DNA from 3 places in the Paenibacillus sp. FSL W8-0919 genome. Region 1 is predicted to be linked to each of the others. Evidence: riboswitches for the same ligand, from Rfam matches in the RefSeq annotation. Region 1 holds a riboswitch; each other region holds the start of a gene.
What was found. A riboswitch is a leader RNA that binds a small molecule or an ion and turns the genes downstream of it on or off. The one in region 1 is predicted to bind thiamine pyrophosphate.
Positions count from the first base shown of each region.

Region 1 (3,279 bases):
AGGCTGTGCAGCGGATATACATATAGGCCTGCTCCGATGTTCATGAAACTATCAAGAAAGATCCGAAGGACATCCCCGAGCGCAAATGCGCTTCCACCAAGGCACAGGAAGATGACCGCCCGCTTGTGCAGCTGCTTAGTGTTAAAATACACGACCAGCGTAAAGAACATCAGTACGATTCCGCACAGCGGATAGAGCATCGCTCCTCCGGCCGACCTCCAGACGGTATCCGTCCCGCTCTCCATCTCCGGCTTAATGAGATACTCCCACCCCACCGTCATCAAGGTAATCGCAACAATGATGATGTCCAGGGTAAACCGAGCGCCCCGCAGCGGACCCTGCACTCGTCTGAACAGGTAAATCAGGGCACCGGCGAACAATAGAGCTTCCAAGCTCCAGAACAGTTCCGCCAGCCGGATGGATCCGCCAAACACCCCTCCAATCCATTCATCACCCGCATACAGGATGCGCCCTATTGCATCGCCGGCCAATCCGGCTGCAATCAGAAGCCAAAATCTGCGAAGATGGCCTTGCTCATACCGACTGCCAATCACCCCGATCAAATACGCGAATGCGGCTATCGGAGCCATAATGGCTAAGATGCGGTGAAGCAATAAAGCGTCCGGCATCCACAGGGCCAATATCCATTGGATCAATGCGTATCCAATCGCGAGCCGAATATATATGGAATCGGATGGACCCGGGCTCATTCATATCCCTCCCTGAAACAAAAGGTAGGCTTGGTCATTCATGATGAATAGGTCTTTCGAATTAAAGCGTTTCCATATCCAATCATACTTTTAGCCCGAGGAAAAGTAAAGAAAGAAGCGCCCAACAACTGGATATTTATAGGCATATAGGCCGCGTAGAATCGTTATTTGCGGAATTGTCCCGGGATTGTAGTCACTCAATCCCCACTTGACACATGGGGTTTATGTAGTATTATTCTTTCATATCAACGTATCTTTGGTTTTATATCCTAGCATAGTTTCATGGAAGGGGTTCTTGTAAAATGGGACAAAGACGATTGGACCATGTAGGCATTGTCGTAAGGGATCTGGAAGCAACGATCGCTTTCTATACGAAGGTGGTCGGCCTTGAGCTCAAGGACCGTCTGACGCACACGAACGGTGTCATCCAGCTGGCTTTCCTCGGCTTTAACGGCAGCGATGAAACCGAGGTCGAGCTGATTCAAGGATACAGCGACTCCCTTCCTGCGGAGGGAACGGTGCATCACTTTGCCGTCAGCACGGACGACATTGAAGCGGAATATGCACGGGTGAAGGAGCTGGACGTTCCGCATCTGGATGAGGAAATCGTCACGCTGCCCAACGGCTACCGCTATTTCTTCGTGCACGGTCCGGAAGGCGAATGGATTGAATTTTTCCAGCGCTAACAGGCCAGGTCTAAGGTTGCCCGCCCGCATATAGAGACTCCTATGGGTCGCCTGGATCATTCGGGTCTTCCATGCCTGGACAGCCACTCACCCCGGCGACCTATACGAACGTAGAAAATCGCCTTCAGGCATGGGGCGTTCCCGTACTGGACAGGTGCTTCCGGTAGGTCTATAATAACGGAAGTATAACCCGTAACTTCATAAATACCGGGGGAGCTGGAATCGGCCGGCTGAGAGTGTATCCCATAGAGATACTGACCCTTATACCTGATCTGGGTAATGCCAGCGTAGGAAGCCATAGGATTGCGGCTGTTCATAAGCCGTAGTATATACTTACGCCGTCATGCGCTCCGATACGATCGGGGCGTTTTTTGTTGTTGTTATGAAGTTAATACGGAAAATGGAAGACATATAAGGAGAGGAGAAACACGATGAAACAACGTACATGGCTCTCTCTGCTGCTCGCCTGCGTCCTGCTTCTGGTCGCTTCCGGCTGCGGGGCAAGCGGCCAGAACGGCGGAAGCGCGCCCGGCAAACAAGAGACTGCCGGAGAAGGAGAACAGCCGGCCAAGCTCCGCGATGTCCAATTGATGCTGGACTGGTCGGCGAACACGAACCACACCGGATTATATGCAGCCAAGGAGCTCGGATATTATGAGGAGGAAGGGCTGAACGTGCAAATCGTACAGCCGGGCTCCGGGGGAACCGATGCGATGGTCGCTTCCGGCAACGTACCGTTCGGCATCAGCTATCAGGAGGGCGTAACGCTCGCCCGGACACAGGGGCTGCCGCTGGTTTCGATCGCAGCCATCATTCAGCATAATACGTCCGGATTCGCTGCACCGAAGGATCGGGGCATCCAGAAGGCCTCCGATTTTGAAGGAAAATCCTACGGAGGCTGGGGCTCTCCGATTGAGGAAGCCGTCATGAAATCGATCATGGAGATCGATGGAGCCGATGTGAACAAGGTCAACATCGTGAACATCGGAGACGCCGATTATTTTACGGCGGTTAAGCGGGATATTGATTTCGCCTGGATCTACTATGCCTGGACAGGCATTGAAGCCCAGCTTCGCGGCGAGCCGCTGGACATGATCTACGTGAAGGATTATTCCGAACAGCTGGATTATTATACGCCGGTCATCGTAACGAACGAGAAGCTGATCGCGGATGACCCGGAGCTTGTCAAAGCGTTCATGCGCGCAACGTCCAAAGGCTATCAATATGCGATAGACCATCCGGAAGATGCCGCGGCACTGCTGTCGAAGGCAGTTCCCGACCTGGATGCCGAGCTGGTGCTGGAAAGCCAGAAGTGGCTCAGCCCGCGCTATCAAGATGACGCGCCGCGCTGGGGCGAGCAGAAGGCCGAGGTTTGGTCCGGATATGCCGACTGGATGTTTGAGCGCAAGCTGCTGGAGAAGGAATTGGACGCGGAGCGCGCGTTTACGAATGAGTTTTTGCCTGACAAATAGGAGAAGCACTCCCCGCAGCATTGCAATGCTGCTTCGCGGCTCATCGGCATGAGGCTTAACGGCCGTGCAAATGAGAACCCATATACGAAAGGACGATTGACTCATGGCGAATACACTGCTGAGCATTCAAGTCATTCCGCGTACGCCGGACGGCGGAGACAGCATCCCTTATGTGGATGAAGCCATTAAGGTAATCCAGGATTCCGGCGTCAAATACGAGGTCCATGCTTTGGAAACAACGATGGAAGGCGAGCTGCCCGAGCTGCTCCGTATCGTGGAGCGCATGCATGATGCGCTGGTGAAAGCCGGGAGTCCGAGCATCATCTCCCAAGTCAAAATCGCACATCATCCGCAGGGCATCAGCATGGATAAGCTCACGGAGAAATACCGTCCATGAAAAGCTGGTGGAGC
Region 1 covers NZ_JBBOPV010000001.1:602,385-605,663, forward strand. The annotation lists gene NST44_RS02545 (diguanylate cyclase domain-containing protein) at 1-710, opposite strand, end outside; gene NST44_RS02550 (VOC family protein) at 1,013-1,396, shown strand; TPP riboswitch at 1,596-1,707, shown strand; gene NST44_RS02555 (ABC transporter substrate-binding protein) at 1,828-2,868, shown strand; gene NST44_RS02560 (thiamine-binding protein) at 2,972-3,265, shown strand; gene NST44_RS02565 (ABC transporter permease) at 3,262-3,279, shown strand, end outside.

Region 2 (3,279 bases), 2.8 Mb from region 1:
CGTAATTCAGTTATCATTCTCATTGAGATTGATTATCAATTACGTTCTGATAAGCATTATATCACCCTCATTCTCAACCGACAAGTATAATTGAGAATCAAACTCAATTAAATTATTAATCTTTGCATGATTTGTTCATCAATTGTTCATAATATGAAGCTTGGCAGAAATTAGCCGTTGTTGTCCTCAATCCTTCCATTGTTCTCCTCGCCCTCTCTTATAAATAGGAAATAAAAAATCCCTTCCCCTGTTTTAGCTCCCAATCACGGGGTATTTCATCTATAAATTCTCAATCACAGGGTTGACAATGACCAATGTGATATAATAACATACTAACGGAAGTATTATTTCTTACAATTAGTAAGTTGTTAAGGAATAATAATTCAACATATTTCAGCGATCACCTTAATGCATATTTGCTTGAATGATAGGACATCTTTTTATCAGGCGTATGCAATCCAAACCATGACTCAGGAGGGTTTATCAACATGTCTAAAGACTTCCTTACCGCACTTAAAAATCGCCGTTCCTACTATGCGATCAGCAAGGATTCCGTCATCTCCGATGAGCGTATCCAAGAAATCGTGAAAGATGCCGTGAAATACACGCCTTCTTCCTTCAACTCCCAAAGCGCACGCGCGGTCGTTCTGCTTGGTGAGCAGCATGACAAGCTGTGGAATATTACGGAAGGCATTCTGAAGGAAGTGGTGGGCGACGAGCAAGCATTCAAATCCACCGCTGAGAAAATGGCCTCTTTCCGCGCAGGCTATGGCACCGTGCTGTTCTTCGAGGACAACGATGTCATCGCAGGGCTTCAGCAAAACTTTGCGCTCTATGCCGACAACTTCCCGGTATGGGCGAATCAGTCGAACGGCATGCTTCAGCTCGTCGTTTGGACAATGCTGGAAGCCGAAGGACTGGGTGCTTCCCTGCAGCATTACAACCCGCTGATCGACGAAAAAGTAAAAGCTGAATGGAACATTCCTGAAAACTGGAAGCTGATTGCACAAATGCCATTCGGCAAGCCGGCTGCTGAGCCAGGGGACAAGGAATTTGCTCCGCTTGAAGATCGCGTGAAAGTTTACAAGTAAGCGAAACAAGACCAAGAGCCGCCATCAGGAAGCCTATTAAAGCTCCTCATGGCGGTTTTTTGCTGCAGTGACATTGTTTTTTCGATGCCGAGACGTTACAATTACCAAGTAAGAAGCCGCCCTCTTTCGAAAGCTTGGACCGGCCGGCATCTAAGCAAAATTTCATATCTTGTGTTGCTGTACTAGGGGTGCCTTGTGCTGAGAAACGGCAGGACCGCCGTTAACCCTTACTACCCGATCTAGGTCATGCTAGCGTGGGGAAGTGTAGCGTTCATGTTTATGTATTTTTCGCGTAGACATCGCCGCACTTATCCCTTAGGGTGCGGTTTTTTGCGTTATTTTGCATTCTCAAATTTATGCTGCAGGAGGAATCTACAATGAATGAGTTAGCATGCGGAACCAGCCGGATTGTTGGCTGCCGGTTCTCGGTATTTCCGATGACGGACCGCTTCGTCGAAGTGATTGTGGGGGCGTTGGAGTCTGTGCATACGGATAAGGTATGGATTCATACCGATGATGTCAGTACTTGTGTTCGCGGACGTGCCGAGCACGTATTTGACGTTACCCGTGCGATATTCGCCCATGCGGCAGCTTCCGGCGTACATACAGTCTTTAATGGGACCTACTCCATCGGCTGCCCAGGCGATACGGATGCGGATGTCTATATGTCTGAGGATTCCGGGGTGTTAAACAGCGAGCTTGGACCACACGCGGATATTGAAACCGCCTGCCAGTTCGCCTTGTATCCGCTCGGAACCGAGCATTATATGGATATTATCTACGGAGAAGTGCAGCGCGCCAAGGAAAAGGGAACCTTCGGGGGCAGCGTCCATTACGCAAGCCGTCTCGACGGAACGCTCACTCGCGTATTCGAATCCCTCGAGGATGCGTTCAAGCATGCCATCCAGACAGATACCAGCCACCTCGTGATGACCGCTGTCGTCTCCGCGCACAGTCCATCGCCAAAGCAGAATAGCGTATAATATGCACGCTTAAGCAGACAAGGACCCGGCGATATGCCGAGTCCTTGTGCTATCCACCGCGTATCCTTGATGAATTAAACCCAAGCAAGCGAGATGATTACGAGCAGGATAAAGAGAACCAGTATAATACCCGTTGATGTGCCCCAAACATCTCCACCATATGCTCCGCTCATGACGATCCCTCCTGGATTTATTGAAATACGTGATGTCATCACATATTAAGGTATGAGCCGGAAAGAACGACGGTCACGGCAGCTGTACCGCTTGTCTTTTCCCCCAGCCGATGGCCTTATTCTTCATATCCGACAAGCAGCTGGCCTCCGTAAGGGAGCAAAACCTGCTCGCACAGCTTCATGAGCTGATGCGATTGCCGGGTACGGTACATCGCCTCCAGCGCTTGCACCAACCGCTCGCTAAAATGCGGATCGAAGCCGGAGACCAGCCGGAACAGCGTCTTCCCTTCCCCCGTCCATTGCCGGTTCACCCTCAGGACAAACTCGCAGAGCAAAGTCGATATTTTTTGAACGGTAAACCAGGCTTCCCCGTCCCCTTTGGCCTGCTTAAGATCCATCATGTATTCGGTGATCATGTACCGGGCTGCGTCAATATCGGACATCGTTAATGGCAGCGGGCCGTAATCCAGATCAGCCTGGGCCTCCCCGCGAATGGCTTCCCCTTCCGGTAGCGAGCAGAGAACAACGCCTTCAGCCATGATCCGCTGCAACGTCGGATTCGCCGCAACGATGCCTGCGTCAAAATCTTCGCGATAGCCGGAGCTAGATAAAATAAACAGCTCTACGATCCAGCCGGCAGCTTCAATCGTCCTTCTCCTCAGCCCTTCGCCTTCTCTCTCTACAATGATCACGTCAAGGTCTGAGTGCTCGTTATGCTCTCCCCTGGAAGCACTGCCCCCCAGTACAGCCAGCAGACAATCCGGATATTGTTCCGACACGACCTTCCTTGCGGCCTGAATCGGCTCCATCTTCATGCGTATTTCCCCCAAACCGCTCATATCTTCAAAAAAAGGGCTCAAAATAGTAAATTCAGCGAAAACCCCAAACGTACCTCAATCATATGGTAAATAAACAAATATCCTTATGCAGATAACGAAAGTAGGGATCCATTCGATGAATTACATTAACATGCTGTCCAAATTAGGGATGGGCAGCGCCCACCCCGGGGGATTCGAGGCCACTCTGAGAATG
Region 2 covers NZ_JBBOPV010000001.1:3,402,619-3,405,897, reverse strand. The annotation lists gene NST44_RS15380 (nitroreductase family protein) at 489-1,091, shown strand; TPP riboswitch at 1,266-1,369, shown strand; gene NST44_RS15375 (YkoF family thiamine/hydroxymethylpyrimidine-binding protein) at 1,469-2,074, shown strand; gene NST44_RS15370 (sporulation protein YjcZ) at 2,149-2,247, opposite strand; gene NST44_RS15365 (nucleotidyltransferase domain-containing protein) at 2,364-3,062, opposite strand; gene NST44_RS15360 (class I SAM-dependent methyltransferase) at 3,202-3,279, shown strand, end outside.
Region 2: linked by a shared signal. The riboswitch ahead of NST44_RS15375 (YkoF family thiamine/hydroxymethylpyrimidine-binding protein) and the one ahead of NST44_RS02555 (ABC transporter substrate-binding protein) in region 1 are both predicted to bind thiamine pyrophosphate.

Region 3 (3,279 bases), on a different contig from region 1:
CCCGCTCCTACCGGATCGAGGAGAACCGGGACGCGATGCGTATTGGCGGATTGCCCGGCAATGATCATCGCATCCACTTGTTCGCGGGACAGCGTGCCGATGTTGAGCACGAGCGCTCCGGCAATTTGGGCCATATCCGCCACCTCGTCGGGGGAAAATGCCATTACCGGCGACGCGCCCAGCGCGTATAAGCCGTTGGCCGTAAAATTCGTAACCACCACATTGGTCATGTTATGGACAAGAGGCTTCTGCTGCTGCACCTTCGTTAAAAGCCCCGCAAGCTCCGAATCCCATGTATTTCCGCTCATTGCCATCATCCTTTCCCATTCTTTTCTTGGTTTTTGGCATATGACATACGACATATGAAACCCATAATCTCATCTCAACCCGAATTCTGATTCATTCTCAAAATGCATGACCTTTCGTAACCCCTGTCTGTCCCATAACTCAAATGCTCAGCGCCCATACCCCTTGGCATTGACCAACGGCTGGAACGGCACGGGCCATTCCTCCTGCTTGTAAGCCATGTCCCAGAACATATACTCCAGCTGGCAGCTCAGCATGAAATGCTCGCGCATCCGCTCGCGCTCCTTCATCGTCGCTCCTTCCGCCCACGCATCCACACGGCCAAGGAACTTCCCTGCCGCATCCTCCCCTCGATTCCCGTAAAAATGAATCCATTCATGGAACGGATGGGTGCGATCCGGCTTAACTTCATCCAGCAGTCTGCGGCCGATCTCATAATACGTCCACGGACAAGGAAGCAGGACCGCCATAATTTCGCCGAGGGTTCCCTCATGCGCAACGGTCAGCATGTGACGGATATAGTGGTGCGCAGACGGTGCAAGAGGGTAGCCCTGGAGCTGCTCATAGTTCACTCCCGCGACCGAGCAGAAATTTTGATGCGGATGCACCTCGCTGTTGAGGATAAACGCAATCTGTTCGTTAAACGCCGCCATATCCTCCCGGCTCGTGCACTTGGATATGGCGATGCCATAAATGCGAATGTAGGCATTCAAATACTCGAAGTCCTGCTTCACGTAGTGAATCAGCTGGTCGCTGTCCAGCTTCCCGGCGGCAATTCCCCGCACGAAGGGATGGTTTATAATCGCCTCGAAAATTCCGTCCGCCTGCTGGCGAAGCTCTTGGGTAAACGTCATTGTTATCCCCACCTCCATCTTGAAATGAAGAGCAGGAAGTCCTCCTAGCGACCCGGCAATCCCGGTAATCCGGGCATTGGCAGCCAAGTATCTATTGTATGTCCCGCAACCTTCGCATACCCCGCATCTTTTTCATATCGGCAACGGTTGCATCCGGGAACCTTTGCAGATCCGGCAGCCGTTGTACCCGGCTACATGTGTATATCCGGCAACCCTTTATGTACTCGGCCAACCCTTTATGCACGGCATATGGCAACCTTGCATGCTGCTAGCTCGTACTCGTGCGCTATCGTGCTGGGCAACGAAGATGCAGAAAATTTACGTTCTTCGGAGCATGACAAACAAAGCCGCCCCGAAAAACGGAGCGGCTTCAGCAATAGTCCTCTTGCCCGGCAGAAGCAGGCGCAAAAAGGACTCTATCCGTGAAGGCTCCACTTTCCTACGCTAGTACGAACTAGATCAGGTTCAAAGGGTCCAAGATACGCTCTTGTCTCAGCCGCTGACGGCTCCCCTAGTGGACTTCCTATTCTATTGACTATTACTGTACATAGGTTTGGCGGTGGTGTCAAACGTTTCCGTGTTTGCTGCAATACTCGGTAGATATAACCCCCTAACCCCCTTATTCCAGAAAAGAAGTTGAATTTTTATTTCCGCAAATGCCATCAATTGACCTATGCTTACTTTATTGAAGCGGTATTGTCATTTCGAGCTCTTTCAGGAAAATAGGTTTTTTGTATTCATGGGTGACAAAGACTGGCTGTTGATCCGAATTTAAGGCCGGGAATTCGGTTACGTAAGCATTATTTTTGGCATCAATTAACCTCGTCTTCGTTTCCTCGGAAGGAATGATGTACATGTCCCATGGGTAAAAATTGTACTTGCCTTCCAAATCCTCGAGGATCAACTCGGTTTGCTGAAGGGGGTCAGTGACTTCTTTCCGGTAATGTACGATCGTCTTATCTTTTAAGCGTTCCACTTTCGTCACTAACAGGCGGCCTAATTCCCCTTGAGGAATAATTAGAGGATGATCGGTCGACGGTTCATGCTTCATCGGCACTCTAATTCCATATACCGGCACATCCCCGCGCAAATACGGACGGAACGTAATGGACTTTGGCGTAACAAAGGGTACTTTAAATTGAAAGATTCCTAATTGAATATGTGTATCGTCTTCCACGTAGCCATCTCCTACCATCTCATAAGGTTTGAACTCCATTCCAGTATCAGTAATAGCTAGGATATCATACATGGGATCTTGCGCTTTAGCTGCCGGCCGCCTGTATACTAGCTCCACGTCCATCGTACCCGTACCGGATTTAAAGCCTATTTTCTTAATCAGCAGGGTGGTTTCTCCATCCGTTGCACTCCTCATCGGCATCCATGATTTCGTTCCGGAAACGGTCTTTTTAATGGGAATTGAAAAATCCCAATGACCTTTAACTCCGTCCACGTTTGCTACCTCGATCGTTAGTTCGAATTCATCCGGTAACTTCTGTTTGAATGGCAGCAAGCTGATTTGTCCAATTCCTGTTTGGCTATCAATAGGTAGAGGACCGCTGCCACCGACACGGTCTGCGTATGGCTTGCCGTCAATTTTGAATTTGATTCCGTCTATGAAACCATGCCTACCGGAGAATCCATCCTCAACCTGTTGTATATAACCGATGGAGAGACGATCACCGTCATACATCACCTCTTGAATTTGCAGCGTAATCCCGTTGTCGCTCACAGCTTGCAAGACTTGCGCCGTCATTCCATTTTCAGAAGCTGTTTTCAAGGCTGTTTCGCGAACGTACTGGTGCAGCTCCTGACGCTGGAAAACAGAACCTACGAACGGTATTTCTTGTAGTACGGATGCCATAATAGGGGAGACGAAGCCGCTGCCGAGTATCACTGCGCAGGCCACAAGGGTTCCGACTGCGGCTAGCGACAAGCGGCGGATAATCCGCTGTGAGCGGTTATTATGAAGCATGCCTGTACAATCCTCGCTGCTAACACTGTACCGGACACGCTCCATCAAACGGTCTACATCGGTCTCCATTGATTCATAGGATCGTTTCGCATTCTGAATCTGTTGGTCGATCATGAACTCCTGCCTCCTTTAGCGATCGGTTAAGTT
Region 3 covers NZ_JBBOPV010000002.1:54,702-57,980, forward strand. The annotation lists gene thiM (hydroxyethylthiazole kinase) at 1-308, opposite strand, end outside; gene tenA (thiaminase II) at 456-1,160, opposite strand; TPP riboswitch at 1,580-1,683, opposite strand; gene NST44_RS30495 (DUF4179 domain-containing protein) at 1,843-3,246, opposite strand; gene NST44_RS30500 (RNA polymerase sigma factor) at 3,206-3,279, opposite strand, start outside.
Region 3: linked by a shared signal. The riboswitch ahead of tenA (thiaminase II) and the one ahead of NST44_RS02555 (ABC transporter substrate-binding protein) in region 1 are both predicted to bind thiamine pyrophosphate.